One region of the Rhizobium cerradonense genome, then DNA from elsewhere that is predicted to be linked to it. Evidence: predicted binding sites of a transcription regulator. Region 1 holds the regulator's gene; each other region holds the start of a gene.
What was found. Region 1 encodes LexA, which represses DNA repair genes until DNA is damaged. Its sites were predicted from a motif close to TGTTCNNNNTGTGTTCNG; they were not measured.
Positions count from the first base shown of each region.

Region 2: a site for LexA is predicted at 2,683-2,700, ahead of PH547_RS07845 (nucleoside triphosphate pyrophosphohydrolase family protein). Genes of this name have one in related genera too.
Region 3: a site for LexA is predicted at 3,895-3,912, ahead of PH547_RS10795 (ImuA family protein). Genes of this name have one in related genera too.

Region 1 covers NZ_JAQJCK010000001.1:176,589-182,676, reverse strand. Annotated here, with positions in the region: gene PH547_RS00960 (mechanosensitive ion channel family protein) at 1-1,246, shown strand, start outside; gene PH547_RS00955 (DUF2721 domain-containing protein) at 1,353-1,844, shown strand; gene lexA (transcriptional repressor LexA) at 2,238-2,960, shown strand; gene PH547_RS00945 (ComEC/Rec2 family competence protein) at 2,941-5,400, opposite strand; gene gltA (citrate synthase) at 5,681-6,088, shown strand, end outside.
Region 2 covers NZ_JAQJCK010000003.1:62,438-68,525, forward strand. Annotated here, with positions in the region: gene pdxH (pyridoxamine 5'-phosphate oxidase) at 1-18, shown strand, start outside; gene PH547_RS07835 (polysaccharide deacetylase family protein) at 23-1,081, opposite strand; gene PH547_RS07840 (D-alanyl-D-alanine carboxypeptidase family protein) at 1,310-2,596, shown strand; gene PH547_RS07845 (nucleoside triphosphate pyrophosphohydrolase family protein) at 2,707-3,015, shown strand; gene maiA (maleylacetoacetate isomerase) at 3,039-3,671, opposite strand; gene tldD (metalloprotease TldD) at 3,761-5,176, opposite strand; gene PH547_RS07860 (invasion associated locus B family protein) at 5,241-5,873, opposite strand.
Region 3 covers NZ_JAQJCK010000004.1:25,186-31,273, reverse strand. Annotated here, with positions in the region: gene PH547_RS10805 (error-prone DNA polymerase) at 1-1,439, opposite strand, end outside; gene PH547_RS10800 (Y-family DNA polymerase) at 1,436-2,863, opposite strand; gene PH547_RS10795 (ImuA family protein) at 2,904-3,872, opposite strand; gene PH547_RS10790 (metallopeptidase family protein) at 4,036-4,473, shown strand; gene PH547_RS10785 (DUF1737 domain-containing protein) at 4,493-4,699, opposite strand; gene PH547_RS10780 (HpcH/HpaI aldolase/citrate lyase family protein) at 4,727-5,662, opposite strand; gene PH547_RS10775 (hypothetical protein) at 5,789-6,019, shown strand.

The DNA of each region.
Region 1 (6,088 bases):
GTGGCGGCGACCGGCCAAGGAAACCGCTGCCCGACAGTTAACGCTTATGAACATCCTTTATTCACTCTACGTTGCCTGCCTCTGGCTTCTTTGGGTGGCCAACTTCGTCGGCCTTTTCTGGCTTGGCATCTATGTCGTTGTTCTTCCGGGGCTATTGACTGCCGTCGGACGGACGGCCGAAGCATTCGCAAAGGGACGCTGGCCTAGTGACAACAAGAACAGTGCGCGCATGGTGCTGGCCGTCCGCGGTGCGCGCGCGCTCGTCATCGTAGCCGCGGTCGCCTGGATTACCGTCGTCTGGCACTATGATCCCAACATCCTCGCACGAGAAAATCCGGCGATCGACGCCGCTGTTCGCGGTGCGCTGAAGAGCGTCGTCGTTCTGATTTTGGCCGATCTCTGCTGGCAATTGTCGAGGGCATTCATTGACGAGAAATTGAGCGCCGCCGACAGCAGTGCCTCCTCGCCATCGGCGGAAGCCGCGCGCGCGGGCCGCCTTCGCACCCTGTTGCCGATCTTCCGCAACGCGCTGGCAGCCATCGTTATCGCAGCCGCCGTCCTCACCGTGCTGTCCGAAATGGGCGTGCAGATCGGGCCGTTGATTGCGGGGGCCGGCATATTCGGCGTGGCGATCGGCTTCGGCTCGCAAACGCTCGTCAAGGATATCGTCAGCGGCATTTTCTACCTGATGGACGATGCCTTCCGCGTCGGCGAATACGTTCAAAGCGGCAGCTACAAGGGAACCGTGGAATCTTTCAGCCTGCGTTCCGTCAGGCTTCGACATCATCATGGTCCGGTGTTCACAGTTCCCTTCGGCGAACTCGGCGCCGTTCAGAACATGAGCCGCGACTGGGCGATCGATAAATTCCTGCTACGGGTTCCGTTCAATACCGACGTCACCAAGGCGAAAAGGATCGTCAAGCAAATCGGAGAGCAGTTGAAAGAAGATCCGGAAATCGGACCGCAGATTCTTGAAACCCTGAAAATGAAGGGGGTGGAGCAAATTGGCGACTTCGGTATCGAACTGAGTTTTGCCTTTACCGCCCTCCCCGGTCGGCAAACCTACATACGGCGCCAGGCCTATACCATGATCCGCGACGCATTCATGGAAAACGGCATCGACTTCGCTCAGCCGACAGTGCAGGTGGGTGGCGAGGAAAAATCCGATGCCGCGATCGCAGCCATGACACTGCAGAGAAAGAAGATCGCTGAGCAAATGACGCAATCGGCAGCGCCGCCGACCTGAACGTTCGCGCGAGATCAGTAACCAGCCTCATCTCCGCGCGCTTCTTTGGCAAGGCGACACCTCTGGGGCGGATACCGGATGACGTTGGACAGAAAGGAGATCCAATGTGCTGAACGACCATCTGACGTCTATTGCCGCGCACGTTATTCAGATAGCGCTGACAGCGGTCTTTCTGCTGGCGGGCACTGCCGGGTGCCTCAATGTCTTTTCGGCCAGGCTCGCCCGCGTCTCCGACCGGGTCAACAGCCTTTTCGAACGGGTGACCTCTGAGGACCCGGATGAAACACGGTTGCTGCAGCTCTACTATCTGCGGCGGCGAACATTGGCGCTGGAGATCGCAGTTCTGCTCGGCACGACATCGGGCGTGTTCACATGCCTTGCGACGCTCGGCCTCATGGGCGGTGCGATTCGCCAGCAGTTTCGCGAGCAATTGCTGCTCTGGCTCTTTGGGCTTGCCGTCTTCGCACTCATGGGCGCCTTTGTGGCCTTTCTCGTCGAGATGATTCTGGCCGGGCGCAGCATGCTAAGGCAGATCGCCAACGACCGTACCTTGCTCGAGCACCGGCACGGGAGTTCGAGGAAAAGTTCAACCTATTGATATCCCGTCGAATATTACTACGGATGGCACCAATCCCGGCCCCTCAGAAATCCGGATTCCCAGTCAGATCCATAGCTTGCTCTCCATGGTTCGGAGAGTGTCGTCCTCCAAAGAGCTTATAGAACGAAGAACATGGCTTTTCGCCGCCTTGGAGATAATCAGTTTTGGGATCGTCCGAAATTTTGCTTCGCCCGATTCCGCATATATTTCTGCTATTTAGTTTGAAGGTGCCGGGAAAAAATCATCTGCCCGGGACCTGTTATGTTCCCCATTTATTTGATGCACCTACAAAATGTTCACCGAAATTTAAGGGCTTGCGGAACACATATGGAACATATAGTGTCCGTTCTGGATTTGTTTCACGACACCTTCTCAGTCCCGAGGTTCAAAACGATGTTGACGCGCAAGCAGCAGGAACTGCTTCTCTTCATTCACGAACGAATGAAGGAGTCCGGTGTTCCGCCATCTTTCGACGAGATGAAGGATGCGCTGGACCTTGCGTCCAAATCCGGTATTCACCGTCTCATCACGGCTTTGGAAGAGCGCGGCTTCATCCGTCGCCTGCCGAACCGAGCCCGAGCGCTGGAGGTCATCAAGCTGCCGGAGGCCTATAGCCCGAGCCTGCAGCCTCGCCGCGGCTTTTCGCCAAGCGTCATCGAGGGTAGCCTTGGCAAGCCGCAACTTGTGCCGCCGCCCGCACCCGCAAAGCCGGTGAGTGAGGACAACAACAGTTCGGTTTCGGTACCCGTCATGGGCCGCATTGCCGCCGGCGTTCCGATCTCGGCCATCCAGAACAATACTCACGACATCACCGTTCCCGCCGACATGCTCGGCTCCGGCGAGCATTATGCGCTGGAGGTCAAGGGCGACTCGATGATCGATGCCGGCATCTTTGATGGCGATACCGTCATCATCCGCAACGCCACGACCGCCAATCCCGGCGACATCGTCGTCGCTCTCGTCGATGATGAAGAGGCGACATTGAAGCGCTTCCGCCGCAAGGGAGCCTCGATCGCGCTTGAAGCGGCAAACCCTGCTTACGAAACCCGCATCTTCGGGCCGGATCGAGTGAAGGTACAAGGCAAGCTCGTCGGTCTCATTCGCCGCTATCACTGACCGGTGACGCCGGCTTGAGCGGCGCGCCAAAAGTGTCTGTTCGCCAGTCGTAGGAGCGATGCAGGCTCCATGGCCGCGAAAGGTTTTCAAACGCTGCCGTCATTATCGGTTTATCGGTGCTAAGGCTCATTTCGATGGACCCTGTGCGGCGCAATGTTGCACCTGTGAAGAGCGTGGCGCCAGAGCGGCAGCGATCAAGACGCAGCCGTACGGAGGTGATGACGATATTGGCCGTGTCGCAGGCCGGAGCGAGATAGGCGGCATCTTCAATGGTGACAAGCATGTCGCCATTATCCAGCATTGCCACGCACCATGCACCTTTTTGGCAGGCGAAACCGCCCGGCCCGGCCGCGTCTAATGCCGCATCCATCGCCTTTCGAACGGTGCTCTGTTCTTCGGAATTCAGGCGACGATGCTTGTCTGATTTGCTGATTTTGGGGAGCTGACTATCCGGCGGAAGCATCGTTGGCGGTTGCTGCTCGGTGATCGCCAATGCTCTTTGCCACTGCTCGAAGATGAAATCCGGCGGTTTTTCGCGGTTTGTCGTCAGCGCACCGTTGCGCAACAAGGCGACCAGCGTGCCGTCCTCGGAGATCATGAGATCAGGCTTCAGGACACCGGGGCCGAGCGCCACGACTGCGACCGAACCGGTGATCAAGAGCGCACCTGCATGTCGCAGCCATGTTCTCAGCAAGGTCATCAGCAAGAAGCCGGCTATGACCGTCGGGAACAGCCAGACCGGCAGCCGGCCGAAGGGAATATTACCGCCCCAGGCGGCAACCGTTTTGGCAATGACGATGACGACATCAAGTCCCCAGCCGGTTATCTGCCAGAAAGGGGCATCAACGCCAAATGGCATCAGTAGCGTCGCCGCCATGCCAAACGGCATGACGACAAAGGAGACGACCGGCATAGCCGCCAGATTGGCAACGAGGCCATATGTCGCCAACCGGTGAAAATGTTCTATCGAGAAGATTGCCGTCGATGCGCCGCCTATAAAAGAGGTCGACAATATGCTTCCGAAGAAACGGGAAACGAAGAGCAGCGGACGCATGACCCGGAACCGGGAGAGAACGCTCTCCCGATGCGGCCTCCTCGCCCAGAGCGAATAGCCGGACACCAACGCCAGGGTCGCGGCGTAAGACATCTGAAAACTTGGTCCGAGCGCCTGCGAAGGCGACAGTATGAGAATGACTATCGCCGATAGCGCCACGTTGCGCAGGCTGATGGATGGCCGGTCGAAGAGCACGGCGATCAGCATGATCGCCATCATGATGAAGGCACGCTCCGCGGATACCCCGAAGCCGGAAATGAGGTAATAAGCCGTCACTGTGACCAGCGCGCCGAAGGCCGCAATCTTCTTCGTTGGCCAAGCCTGTGCCACGCCGAAAAACAGACTGAGGGCATAGCGTAAACCGACATAAAAGATGCCCGCGGAGAGCGCCATGTTTAGGCCGGAGATGGCGATGATATGCGCAAGACCCGAGGTCCGCAGCGCTTCGGTCGTGTCGTCTGAGATCGCTCGTCTCTCATCGGTGACAAGCGAAGCCGCAAAGGCGCCGGTGTCTCCGGGCAAAAGCGTCCTGATTCTATCGCCGATATGGCTGCGCAAACCGGCAAGCCAGATATCCGCCTTGTCGAGGACCGATCCCTGAACTACATCACTAGTCGGTGACAATAGTGTCGGCGTTCCATAGGCAAAGCCATTCGCGCCGGTGCCATCGAAATAGGCGCTGAAGGCGAAATCGTTGAGGCCGGGCAAGGCAGGTCCGGCCGGCGGCGTCAACCGCGCTCTACCCTGAATGCGGTCGCCGAGTTCGAAGGGCTGGAGCTGTTTGCGCACGAAAATGGTGATCTGCGCCGGCGGCCTGCGAATGGTCGGTTTTTCCGTTGCCTCCAGGGCGACGACATAGCGCCAATGGCCCTTGTCGTCGGCTTCACGCCGTTCGATCCGCCCGGTGATGGTGGTCGTCACCGCAGAGTCGAGCATCACCGTCGATGCGCGCCAGGTTTCGCATTGCGCCAGAGCCATGCCGGAGCACATCAGCATGCCGGCAAACAATATGTGCCGTAGCACTCGCCCCGCGTGCTGCTGGCGGAAGAATGCGACAGCGAAGATAAGGAGGGCCGCAAAAACAGCTTGCGGCGGCGGATCGGCTCCGACCGAGAACCAGACGATCGCGCCGGCGCCGATGTAGACCGGCGCAAATAGCATCGCGCGACCGTGCGCCGCCTCTTCTTCGGCTAAATGGTAAATGCCGGGTCGGATGCTGCCCGCCGCGAGGCGAAGGCGGGCAATAAGCGCGGCATGGTCCTGTGTCCGCTCCGGCCGCGACGCTTTGGCACGAGAAATAACGGCGCCCACGCCCTCCTCGCGCACGGCAACCGCAGCCAATTCCCGACTATCCACCTGCGGATCCGGTGCCTCTAAATTAGGCATATACTCCAGCGCCCACGCAAAACTACAGCTATAGCGAGAGTTTTGCCGTCACCGGCCAGTGATTTCAACTGAAATCGGCGTCATCGCCGACAAATGACGCTAATTCACGCTTGCGCAAAATGGTCCCTTCTACCGCAGTGCCCAAAAGTTGATACCGCAATGCACAAATAGGCGTAAGGATAACTTGGCATTAGGCTCTGGATCATATAGCTAATCGTTAGTCGCTTAACCCTTTGGCGCTTTTTAAGGCGCCAATCCCGCCAAATCTTGGAGGATCAGCATGACGGAACAAAGCGCGAAACTAACTTGGGGTGAAAAGACGGTGGATTTGCCGGTTAAGTCCGGAACCATCGGCCCAAGTGTCATTGATATTGGTGCCCTTTATAAGAACACCTCCACTTTCACCTACGATCCTGGCTTCACTTCGACTGCGTCGTGCGAATCCAGCATCACCTTTATTGATGGCGACGAAGGCGTTCTGCTGCATCGCGGTTATCCGATCGAACAGCTTGCCGAACACGGCGACTTCCTCGAAGTCTGTTACCTGCTGCTCTACGGCGAATTGCCGACCGCAGCCCAGAAGAAGGACTTCGATTACCGGGTCGTGCACCACACCATGGTGCATGAACAGATGTCTCGCTTCTTCACCGGCTTCCGTCGCGATGCGCATCCGATGGCCGTCATGTGC
Region 2 (6,088 bases), on a different contig from region 1:
GTGCGGATGTATCCGTAACGGATCATGATGAGGCCCGGCACCCCATCAGCCTCATGGGGATGCCGGAGGCAAGTGCCGATGCATATCGGGCCTTCTGGTAGTGACCGTTCAATGACAGCCGCGGCAAATGGGTGATCGTGGCGGCGCTCGCCGCTCCGATCGTCCCGGGTCGGGTCGTCACGCCGACGGAAAAGCCGAGTTCCGCCGCAAGCCGGGCTTCGCGAGGAGAGACCGCATCGGCGGTCCCATAGGGATAGGCGATCGCCACCGGCCGCTGGCCGATGAGGTCAGCGACATAATCCGCCGACAACGCCATTTCCGCCGCGGCTTCCGCTTCCGGAAGACGGGCAAGCGCCCGGTGGCTGACCGTATGGGCGCCGAGCGAGGCGAGGGGGTGACGGATAAGCTGCTTCAATTCTGCCCGGTCCATGATCGCTGCGCGCACGAGATCGAGCGGCTCCATGCCGTTCGCCCGGGCGAACTCGTCGATCCGGGCAATCGCCTCCAACTCGTCATGGGCATGAACATAAGCGGCAAAGCGGGCAAACGCGGCTTGCCGTTGGCCGGTTTTGTTGAGGTCGAAGCTCTCTGCGCCCGTACCGAAATCGAAGGTCAGGCGATCTCGTTGGGAAAGCAGCTCGGCCAGCGTTTCCCACCATATGCTGTGCGTCCTCTCCGACAGACCTTGGGTGACGAAGATCGTGAAGGGCGTACCGTGGCGGGCAAAGACCGGCAGCGCATAATCGAAATTGTCGCGATTACCGTCGTCGAGTGTGAAAGCAGCAAAGGGTGGCTTGTTGCGATCACTTGCGATACGGTCCGGCAACGCATCAAGAGAAATGAATTCGTAACCATCCCGTTTCAGTCGCGTGATCGCGCTGTCGAGGAATTCGGGCGAAATTTCCAGATGCGCATTCGGGGCAAAGGTTCGGGGCAAGGGAGGGCGGACATGATGCAGGGTGAAGATGGCGCCGAGGCCGGCGACGTCGCGCATCAGGCCGAGGTTTTTCAGAATTGCGGCGGTTTCCAGCCCGCCGGAGATCGCCGCGCGCTTGAGACGAATTCTGATGCCCTGTTCCATGGGGATTGACCCGGTTGAAGAATGCCCATGCTCTAGCCCATCCGCCGTTAAGTCTTGCTGAATCTGCGCCATCTTTTCAATGTGTTAACGGTTATTTTACCAGCAAAGGCAAAATTGGAATTCTGTCGAGGGTGTTGCCTCAATATCGCACCGAAATCAGGCTCTTGTCGCAAATGCGCACAACAGGTTGATGCGGTGTATTGGCATTTGTTTCAGTTGGGGACGAATATGAAAAAACTTTTGATGGCCCTTTCTGCGGCCGTCTTACTGTTGAGCGCACCGGTAGCGAGCTTTGCGGGCAGCGCCTATTTCATCATGGACGCGAAATCCGGCAGGGTGCTGGCTTCGGATAATGCCGATGATCTCAACCACCCTGCTTCGCTGACCAAGATGATGACGCTGTACCTGACGTTTGAGGCTATTCATCGTGGTAAGCTGGGTTGGAACACGGCGATTCCGGTCTCGAGCAACGCCTCCGGCAAGAGCCCGACCAAGCTCGGCCTGAAGCCGGGCAGCACCATCACCGTCCGCGATGCCGTCAATGGCATGATCATCAAGTCCGCCAACGATGCCGCCACTGCCATGGGCGAAGCGCTGGGCGGTAGCGAAAGCGGCTTTGCCCGCATCATGACGCAGAAGGCGCGCGAACTCGGCATGCGCCGCACCGTCTTCACCAATCCATCGGGCTTGCCGAGCATGGAGCAGGTGACGACCGCGCGCGACATGTCGACGCTCGCCGTTGCGCTCATCAACAATTATCCTCAGGAATATCGGCTGTTTTCGCAGTCGAGCTTCACCTATCGCGGCAGCCGCGTCCGTGGCCATAACAATCTGATGTATCGCTACGAAGGCATGGACGGCATCAAGACCGGCTACACCAATGCCTCCGGCTTCAACATAGTCAGCGCCGTGCGCCAGGGCAACCGCCGCGTTATCGGCGTCGTCATGGGCGGCGCGACTGCCCGTGGCCGCGATGCCTTCATGGCTTCCCTTCTCAATCGCTATGTGCCGAAAGCGACCTCCGCCACTTCATCGCGCCTCATGGCAAGTGTTGGCGGTGCAAAGCAGGTCGAAGTTGCTTCGGCGACGGATGATGTTGCTGCCGATGTCGATGCGCAAACCACGGCCACGACGACGCGCAAGCGCGCCGAGTTCACGCCGGCTCAGGCCCCGCTCGCTTATGCCGCCACGACAAATGTGACCGTGCCGATGGATCGCCCGATGGCGATGGATGAAATCCAAAATGCCGGCAAACCGGCGACCGGCGGTTGGCAGGTGCAGATCGCAGCTACTCCGACGGCGCAGGCCGCCAAGGACCTGCTGTCCGAGGCTCAATCCAAGGCGGGCGGCGCTCTTGCCAACGCTTCGCCCTATACCGAAGCCGTCGGCAAGGGCAGCAACACGGTCTATCGCGCCCGTTTCGTTGGCTTCGGCAGCCGCGATGATGCGAATTCCGCCTGCGCCGCGCTGAAACGCAAGGATTTCAACTGCATGCTGTTGCCGACCAAGGGCTGAGCGGAAATCAAGTTTTGAAACTATCAAGACGGCGGGGCACAAGCTCCGCCGTCTTGCTATTTCCGGCAGAATCGTTCACTTCTGTTGAGAACATACGGGGAACAATATTGATGTTATCCGATCTGATCCAGCAGTTCGAAAAGGCTTCCGCCACCTATGCCGCCGCCAACGGATTGGAGCGCGATGCCGACTGGTTTGTTTTGAAATTGCAGGAGGAGATGGGCGAACTCACCCAGATCTGGAACAAAACGACCGGCCGCGGAAGACGCAAGGGCATGTCGGACGAGGATCTGGCTACTGCGTTGGCCGACGAAACCGCCGATGTGCTTGGCCATATCCTTCTCTTCGCCCACCGCAACAGCCTCGATCTCGCCGCTGCCGTCGAGCGGAAATGGCGGTTCCGGCCGGAGGAGGGGTGAGAGCGGCCACTGGGTTGCCACGTTCAAGAATGAGAGAAGTCGACCTGTGCTTCCGGGCGTGCAAGCCGAAAGGCTTCGAGTTCGTTGCAGCGTTCTTCGACTGCCAGGAGTGTGGAATAACGGGATAGATCTACGCCAAGACGGCGGGAGGCGCTTAGTTGCGGCACAAGATGCAGGTCCGCCCATCCCGCTTCTGCGCTGAAGCAATACGGCCATTGGACCGGTCGGCGCCGTAGGGTTTCCTCCAGGGCGTCAAGGCCTAGAGCCAGCCAGTGGCTGACCCAGGCCGAAACTTGATGATCGTCGGCACCTATGTCCGATTTCAAAAAGCGTCTGACACGCAGAACGGTCAGAGAATGCATTTCCGATGTGATGAGGCCGGCAAACGCTTTTGCCTCCGCGCGGACGACGGGATCGGAAGGTAGCAGACATGGCGCTGGATACGCTTCCTCAAGATAATCCAGGATAGCAGACGATTGCGCGATGATACGTCCACCGATGTCGAGAGCAGGTAGAAGACCTTGAGGGTTCAATCGCTCATATTCGCCGGGCGCCAATGAGCTTACCGGTGTATAAGTGAACGGAATACCTTTGAGGTAAAGTGCTATACGCACCCTTTCGCCTGCGGAATTCTGCCAGCGTGACAGCAAGCGCATGGAGGTCCTCTTCGGTCAAAAGCTATCAACAGCATCAGCCTCCGTCGAAGGCTGATGGCCACTGCTATGGGCATAGCTTTAGGCAGACTTCAAGCCTTCGTCCCGCCGACCGTCACCTGATCCATCCGCAGATGCGGCTGGCCGACGCCGACGGGGACCCATTGGCCGCCTTTGCCGCAATTGCCGATGCCGGTGTCGAGTTTCATGTCGTTGCCGATCATGGAGACGCGCTTCATCGCTTCTGGGCCGTTGCCGATGAGCATGGCGCCCTTGATCGGTGCGCCGACCTTGCCGTCTTCGATCAGATAGGCTTCGGTGCAGCCGAAGACGAATTTGCCGGAAGTGATGTCGACCTGGCCACCGCCGAAGGAAACGGCATAGATGCCCTTCTTCACCGAGGCGATGATCTCTTCCGGTGTCTTGTCGCCGCCAAGCATATAAGTGTTGGTCATACGCGGCATTGGCGTGTGGGCATAGCCTTGGCGGCGGCCGTTGCCGGTTGCCTTCATGCCCATCAGGCGGGCATTCTGCCGGTCCTGCATGTAGCCGACCAGCTTGCCGTTCTCGATCAGCACATTGTAGGCCGAAGGCGTGCCCTCATCGTCGACGGTGATCGAGCCGCGGCGGTTTTCGATCGTGCCGTCATCGACGACGGTCACGCCGGGAGCGGCGACCATCTGGCCGAGCAGCCCTGCGAAAGCCGAGGTCTTCTTGCGGTTGAAATCGCCTTCCAGCCCGTGGCCGACGGCTTCGTGCAGCATGACGCCCGGCCAGCCGGAGCCGAGAACGACGTCCATCGTGCCGGCCGGCGCATCGATCGCCTCGAGATTGACCAATGCCTGGCGCAAAGCTTCGTCAGCGCCGCGGCGCCAGTTCTCTTCCGTGACGAAATCGCCGAAGCCGACGCGGCCACCGGTTCCGAAGGAACCTGATTCCTGCCGGTCGCCTTCGCCGACCATCACCGAGATATTGACGCGCGTCATCGGCCTGACGTCGCGAACGCGATGGCCGTCGGCGCGCAGGATATCGACCACCTGCCAGCTCGCGGCAATGGAGGCCGTGACCTGACGCACCTTGCCATCCTTGTCGCGCAGATAGCTGTCGATCTCCTGCAGCAGCCTCGCCTTGTCCTCGAAGCTTGGGCTCCCAATCGGGTTTTCGTCGCTATAGAGTACTTTATTGGTGCGCTGAGGCGCGGCGGCGTAGGAACCCGCATAGCCGCTCGTGACCGCGCGCACCGCATCGGCGGCGCGCTTCAGCGCGGCTTCGGAGAGATCGCCCGCATGCGCATAACCCACCGCTTCGCCGGCGACGGCGCGCAGGCCGAAACCCTGTTCGGTGTTGAAGCTGCCGCCCTTCATGCGTCCGTTGTCGAAGGTCAGCGATTCCGCCTGGACATGCTCGACGAAAAGCTCGCCATCGTCAGCGCCGGCCAGTGCTTCGGCAACGATGCCGCGCAGCTTGGTTTCGTCGGTATCGAACAAGGTAAGAAGATCGGTATTCATGGATCAAGTGCTCCGTTCAGAGCCGATGTAGGTTTCGGACGGCGAGAGAGCAAGCCCTGTCGATTTACGGAAGCGCGTCGTAGCCTTCGGCAAAGCCCTTGAGGTCGACAGGAATGCCGATGCCTTCTTCCGGCGACTGGAAGACGATGAAGGTGGCCGTCGCGCCGCTGCGCAGCGTTTTCAGCAACTCGTCCTCAAGCACCACTTCGGCATAGCAGCCGTCCGAGAAGCAGCGCACGAAATAGGCGCGGCCGATATCCTTGCCGTCGACATTAAGGCCGAGCCCGTTCGGCAGCAGCACGCCGAGCGGCGCCAGCACGCGAAGAATCTTCGACTTGCGATCGGCGGTCTTCAGCACGACGACCGAAAGACCGACTTCCGGCCGGTCCTCGGCAATGACGTTCTGCATCAGCGCGCATTGTTCGGTCGATGCGCCGGCCGGCTTGTCGCAGACCACGGACCATGCACCATGGCTGGAGCGCACCGTACCCGGTGGTTGTGGAACCTGGTTGGTCGGAAGCTGCTGGGTATGGGCTGGCGGCTGTTGGCCTGACTGCGGCGGTTGCTGGGTTTGCAGTTGCTGAGCCTGCGGCGCCGGCTGTGTTTGCTGTGCCTGCTGCGCCAGAACGGGTGCTGCAGCCGCAGCAGCGATGCTGGCGGTGACAAGCCAAAGCCGGGCGAGGGAACGAAAACCCATGAAAACCTCTAGATTCGAATCAGTGCTGCTATTGTTGAAGCCCATGCCGGCAAATGAAAAGCCCCGCATGCTGAATTCCAACCGACTGCGGCGGAAATACGACCTCTATCTCATTTTGCCCCGGCAATGCGATGGACCACGATGCAATTTTTCGTATGATGATGAAATGCTTGCCATGTTTCGGCGGGCCGGGGGAATATACTTCGCGCAAAAAT
Region 3 (6,088 bases), on a different contig from region 1:
AGAACGCGCTGCGTCGTCCGATCCCTGAGGTCGAGGCCAGCAATCCTTGCCTCGCGTTCGGATAATTCTTCTGTCGACCAGCCCCAGACACCGCTCGCCAGAGCCGATTGCACATCCTCCGACAGGCCGAAGGCCTTGGCCACCTCGCGGCCAGCCGAGCGCGCCCGATAGCTGGTGACTGCCGCCGTCAGCCCGGCATGCTCCTTTTTGTAATGTTTGTAGATATACTGAATGACGTCTTCGCGCTTCTCGTGCTCGAAATCCACGTCGATATCCGGCGGCTCTTCCCGTTCCGTCGAAATGAAGCGCTCGAACAAAAGCGTCGTGATCTCCGGATTGACCTCGGTAATTCGAAGGCAATAGCAGACCGTGGAATTGGCAGCGGAGCCGCGGCCCTGGCACAGGATATTTTCACTGCGAGCATGTTCCATGATGCGATGCACCGTCAGGAAATAGGGCTCGTACTGCCTCTGCTTGATGAGATCGAGTTCGTAATCGATCTGCTTGGCGACCTTCGCTGGAATGCCATTGGGATAGCGCCATTTGGCACCCACTCGGGTCAGGCGTTCCAGCGTTTCCGAGACAGTTTCACCGTCTACACTCTCATCGGGATAATTGTGCTTCAGCTCATCCAGCGAAAAAGACAGCCGGCTAAAAAACTTTTGCGTATTGGCGATGGCTTTCGGGTAGTTTTTAAAAAGCCGTGCCATTTCCGCCCCGCCCTTCAAACAGCGTTCGGCATTGGCCGCCAGCCTGAAGCCGGCCTCGGCGATCGGCACATGCTCACGGATCGAAACGACGATATCGGCAAGCGGTTTGCGCTCGCTCGCGTGATAAAGCGGCTGATTGGTGGCGATCAAGCGCACCCCGTTTCTGAGCGCGAGGATGGAGAGTGTCGCGAAGAACAGGTGATCGCGCCCGTCATAGGCGGGCGACAGCGCCATATGGAGCTTCCTGCCGAAGCGCATCCACAGCCGCGCCAGGCACCCTTCCAGTTTCGCCTGTCCCTCCTGCGTCTCCACGCTCGCAGCATCCGGCACGAGCGCCAGCATCATCTCGTCGCCCCATTCCAGGAGGTCGGCCTCGTGAAGCTCGCATTCCCCTTTCTCGGCCCTGAGATTGCCGGCGCTCAACAGCCGGCAGAGATGCGCCCAGCCCTTCCGATTCTGCGGGAAGGCGAGGATGTCGGGCGTCTCGTCCGAAAAGATCAGGCGGGCGCCGGGCTGGAAGCGATAGCCATGCTGCTTGGCGATGACATGCGCCCTGACCACGCCGGCGACGCTGTTCCGGTCAGCGATGCCGAGGCCGCTGAGGCCGGCGATCTTTGCGGCCAGAACCATTTCTTCCGGATGCGAAGCTCCTTCGAGAAAGGAGAAATTCGATCGTGCCCCGATCTCGAAAAAGGGCACGGTTTCGAGAGTTGGGGCAGGGGCACTCATGGGAAGATTCCATGCATGTACCAGCTCGGCCTTGTTGCACCCTGACCATAGAGACCCTTGCGAAACAGCCAGAAACGATGACCGGCCTCATCCTCGATGCGGAAATAATCGCGGGCCGGGGTTTCCTCCTCGTCGACCCACCATTCCGCCGCAAGCCGCTCCGGTCCTTCGGCCCGCAGGACTTTATGCGTGATCCGCCGCCAACGGAATTGCCGGGGCGGACCGTCAGGCACTTCGGTGGCAAAGGTTTCGATCGGCTCGGGCATGCGAAACAGCCGGAGCGGGCGCTCCCCGCGGAAGAAGCCATGACCGGCATGCTCGCTTCCTGTCCGTCTGTGGGCCGCAAGGATTTCTACGGCAGGTATCGATCGAACGGCCCGTTCGGGAATATGGCTTTCCTGCAGCTCGAAGCCCTGCAGGCAGTCCGGCCCCAGCCGTGCCGCGACCCGGTCGGCGAAGGCGGCGAGCGAGCCATCCTGCCGGCCCTCTTCGATGAAATCGTCTTGCGTCGCGTCGAAAGGCGCATGTTCCAGGACATTGAGGCGGACGATTTCGAAGCCGTATCCCACATCGAGATCGTCATGAATGGCAGTGAAGCGCTCCGTGAACAGGTTGGCGATCCGGCTCGGCTCCCGCAGCGGCTGCGACGCCCCGGCGGCGATGCGGAACACCATGCCGTCGATCCGGAACAGCAAAAGCTCGAACGAACGGCCGCCGACACCGCGGGCCTCCAGCCCCGGCTTCAAGGTTTCGGCAAGCTGGCGGGCCAGTTGCAAGATATCGGCCTCCGCCTGCACCGGTTCGGCAAGCCGCCGCTCGGCTGACAACTGCGCGACCGGCCGGCGCGGCGAGATCGGCTCCTCGTTCAGGCCGACGGCCTGATCGAGCCGCAACAGGAGTTGCGCGCCGAAACGGCGGGTCAGCGGCGCCCGCGGTGCGGCCAGGAGATCGCCCACCTGCTTCAATCCCAGCTTCTGCAATGCGGCGACTGTTTCCTCGCCAAGCCTGAGCGAGGCGACCGGCAGTGGCGCCAGCGCCTCTTCCATGGCTTCCGGAGGAACGACACGGCTCTCGTCGAAGCGGGCCACCGCCCAGGACAGACCCGGCGCAGAGGAGATGGCGCCACGGACATCGAGACCAAGCCGGGAAATCCGGATCAGAATATCCTCGAGCAGCGCTTCTTCGCCGCCGAAGAGATGGGCACAGCCGGTAATATCGAGGAAAAGCCCGTCCTTGCCGTCGATCGCCACCAGCGGCGTATAGCGATCGCACCAATCGGCGATCGCCTCCAGCAATTTGCGGTCCGCGGCCGGATTCTCTTCGACGACGTCAAGGGCGGGACAGATCGCCTTCGCCTCGGCGACGCCCTGTGCAAGCTTCAGGCCGATCGTCTCGGCCCTTTCATTGAGCGCGGTGAGCCGCATGGCATTGTTCAGCTTGCCGGCACAGGCGAGTGGTGGCGCCTCAAGCCGACCGGTCGAACGCCAGGACAGACCCCATCGCTTGCGAGCGATCCGGTCGGTCGGCAGATGCGGAAAGGTCAGCGCCAGAATGCGCTGCGTATTCGCCGGGAAAGGCAGGGCGCTGAGTGTCGAGGACAGGGGCAAACTGGCGGTCATGGGCATTCCACTCCAGGGTTATGGAAAAGGGTGCCGGGTTGCGGCTCTTTTCCAGGGTGAGACGAAAGGCCGGATGACCGATGCTGCCGCCAAGCAGCGATCCGTCCGGCAGGGGCCGCGCCAGGGCCGGCGCGGGTTCGACGGCGAGACGGAAGAGAGCGCTGCTCGCCTCCTCCTCGCCCGCTTGACGCAACAGAAACAAGGGCCGCCCCGCTGCCTTGGCCCGAAGCGCAAGCCGCCGGCTCTCCGTCAACCCGAAACGGGCCGGATTGCCGCGTACCTCCAGAATGACGACCGCGAAGGCCGCACTGACGAGAGCCGCCTCCGCCAGCCATAGCGCCTCTTCCAGCTTGCGCGGTGACGCCTGCAGAAAGCCGGCCGGCTCCAATCCGAAGTCCTGAAGCCCGATCGCATAGGGCAGGCCGGCCTCCATCGCCGCGACCGTATCGCCGATCCATAGAACCGGCGATACGGCCGCGGTTTTGCCGGCGGCTTGCCCCCCAGGCCGCGCAGCGAGAGCTCTAAGCCGTGCAGCGAGAGCAAGCGTGAAACCGCTGGCCGCTCCGGCATCCCGCAAGGCCAGTGAGCGGATCTCCGTCAGCGCATCGAGCGGCACGCCGCCCTGCATCGCCTCGTCGAGATCGGCAACCCCTATCGCAAGCGGCTGGACGGCATCGGCTGAACCAACCTCCGGCTCTGCTGCCCGTGCCTCATGCGCCACGGCAGCCAGCGCCGATATCGGCCTGCCTTCCAGTCGGGCAATGGTTTCACGCAGGGCAAAAAGCGTCTCCCGCGCCACGGCGGCCTCGGCCATGACGTTAGCTCCAGATCAATTATGTTCCTGTTATGTTCTTATGGATTCCAGAGGTCGGAAGAAGAGTCAACACCATTTTATGAGAAAATATTCCTCTGCCTCAATCCACTCTCGAAAAACCGAAACAAAGGCTCTATATGACCAGCTAAGGAAGGAAGCATTCATGGCCCGCATTGACCAGAGCGAGGATTGGCGGGACCGCCATGCCCCCTCGATCAGCACATTCGAATCCCTGGCCACGGAGGCTTACAGCCACCTGCCGGACGAATTCCGTTCGCTCACCGGCAATCTCATCATCCTCATCGAAGATTTCCCCGACGACGACGTGTTCGAGGACATGGCGCTGGAAACGCCCTTCGATCTGCTCGGCCTGTTCGAAGGCCGCGGCATATCGGAGCGTTTCACCGCCCAAACCGGGGAAATGCCGAACAAGATCCGCCTCTATCGCCGGCCGATCATCGATTACTGGGCGGAAAACGAGGAAACCCTCGGCGACATCATCACCCACGTCCTGATCCACGAAATCGGCCACCATTTCGGCCTGAGCGACGAGGATATGGAGCGCATCGAGGCGAGCGCCGAAGAAGCGACGGACCGGTGAGGAACCGATCCTGCTATGCTTACTGCTCGGAAAGCTTCATTTCCGGATCGTAATCCTTGCCTTCGACGTCCTTGACGACCGCCTGGCCGCATTGCATCAGGCCGGTCGCTGCATTGAAGGCATAGGTCGGCGAGCCCGACAGTTCCCAGCCTTTGTTCAGCGCCGCGGTCACCTTATGGCAGAAGGAAGCGTCGTCAGGGCCGGTGAGGAAGCGGTAGAGTTTCATCAAGTCGTCTTTCATACGTATCAGCCCTCATCCTGAGCTTGTCGAAGGACGATGGCGTTCTGCAATCAGGCGAGCTTTATGGACCAGTCTTTCCGCCTGGACAAGATGCAGCCGCTCGACCATGCGTCCGCCGAGGTTTACGACATTGAGGCCGGCCGCCGCCGGATCGGCGAAAGCGGCTATGATGGCTTCCGCCTCCGCAATGGCAGCTTCATCGGGGCCGAAATGCCGGTTGGCGGCTTCGATCTGGTTCGGATGGATCAACATCTTACCGGCAAAGCCCATGGCGCGGCCCTCGGCACATTCGGCGTCCACTGCCTGCATATCCTTGAAATCGTTGAAAACACTGTCGATGGCGTCGAGCCCGTAGGCGCTGACGGCCAGGATCACCTGCATGAGCCAGGGCACGAGATAGGCGCGGCCCGGCTGCGGCAACACATCGGTCTCCTTGCGAAGATCATTGAGGCCGACGACCAAACAATCGAGCCGGCTTCCCGCCGTGCGCCCGGCCTCGGCGATTGCCGCGGCGTTCAAGACGCCGCGCGGCGTCTCGATCATCGCCCAGATGCGCAGGCTCTCCGGCGCATCCGCCTCGGCAAACCTATCGCTGACAACGGTCACATCCTGCGGCTCGTCGATCTTGGGCAGTAACACCGCATCCGGCTCGAGCGCCAGCACCAACTCCAGGTCATCGGCACCGAAGCCCGACGATAGCGTATTGATGCGGATGATGCGCTCCTTGCCGGCCTTTTCTTCGCTATCAGGCGGCGAGCCGGCGAAAAAAGCCCGCAAATTCTCCCGTGCTTCCGCCTTTTTCTCCGGCGCCACGGAATCCTCGAGATCGAAGATGACCGCATCGCAATCGAGATCGGCTATCTTCTCCAGAGCCCGGCGGTTGATCGCAGGAACACTCAGCACCGAGCGGCGCAGACGGACGGAACGGGGAGGGGCGGGACGGCTCATGATACAGTTTTGCCGCGCTTTCGGCCATCAGGCAAGACAACAACAAGCAAGACAACAAAAAGCCATGCTCCTCTTGCAGAGAGAAACAGAGAGGACCACATTGCCATGAGTAGAGAGGTCTCGACCATGCAGAATATCCGTTCCTTGTTTATCGCGCTTGCCGGCATCACCGTGTTTGCAGCCCTGGCGCTGTTTACCGTTTCACTCACGCTCGCTGTCGGCGGCATCCTCACCGTGCTTATGGTGGGTCGCGCGATTTCGTTGCGGATGAAGCCTGCTCCGGTGCGCGCCAAGGCGAACGGTCAGCGCGAAATGCGCATTTGGAACGACGGTCGCGGCACGATCATCGATCTCTAGGCCAAGGTCAGGGCAGGGCGGCGCCTCGCCGCTCTCCAGTACGCTCATCCACGCGTAATTCCTGAATTG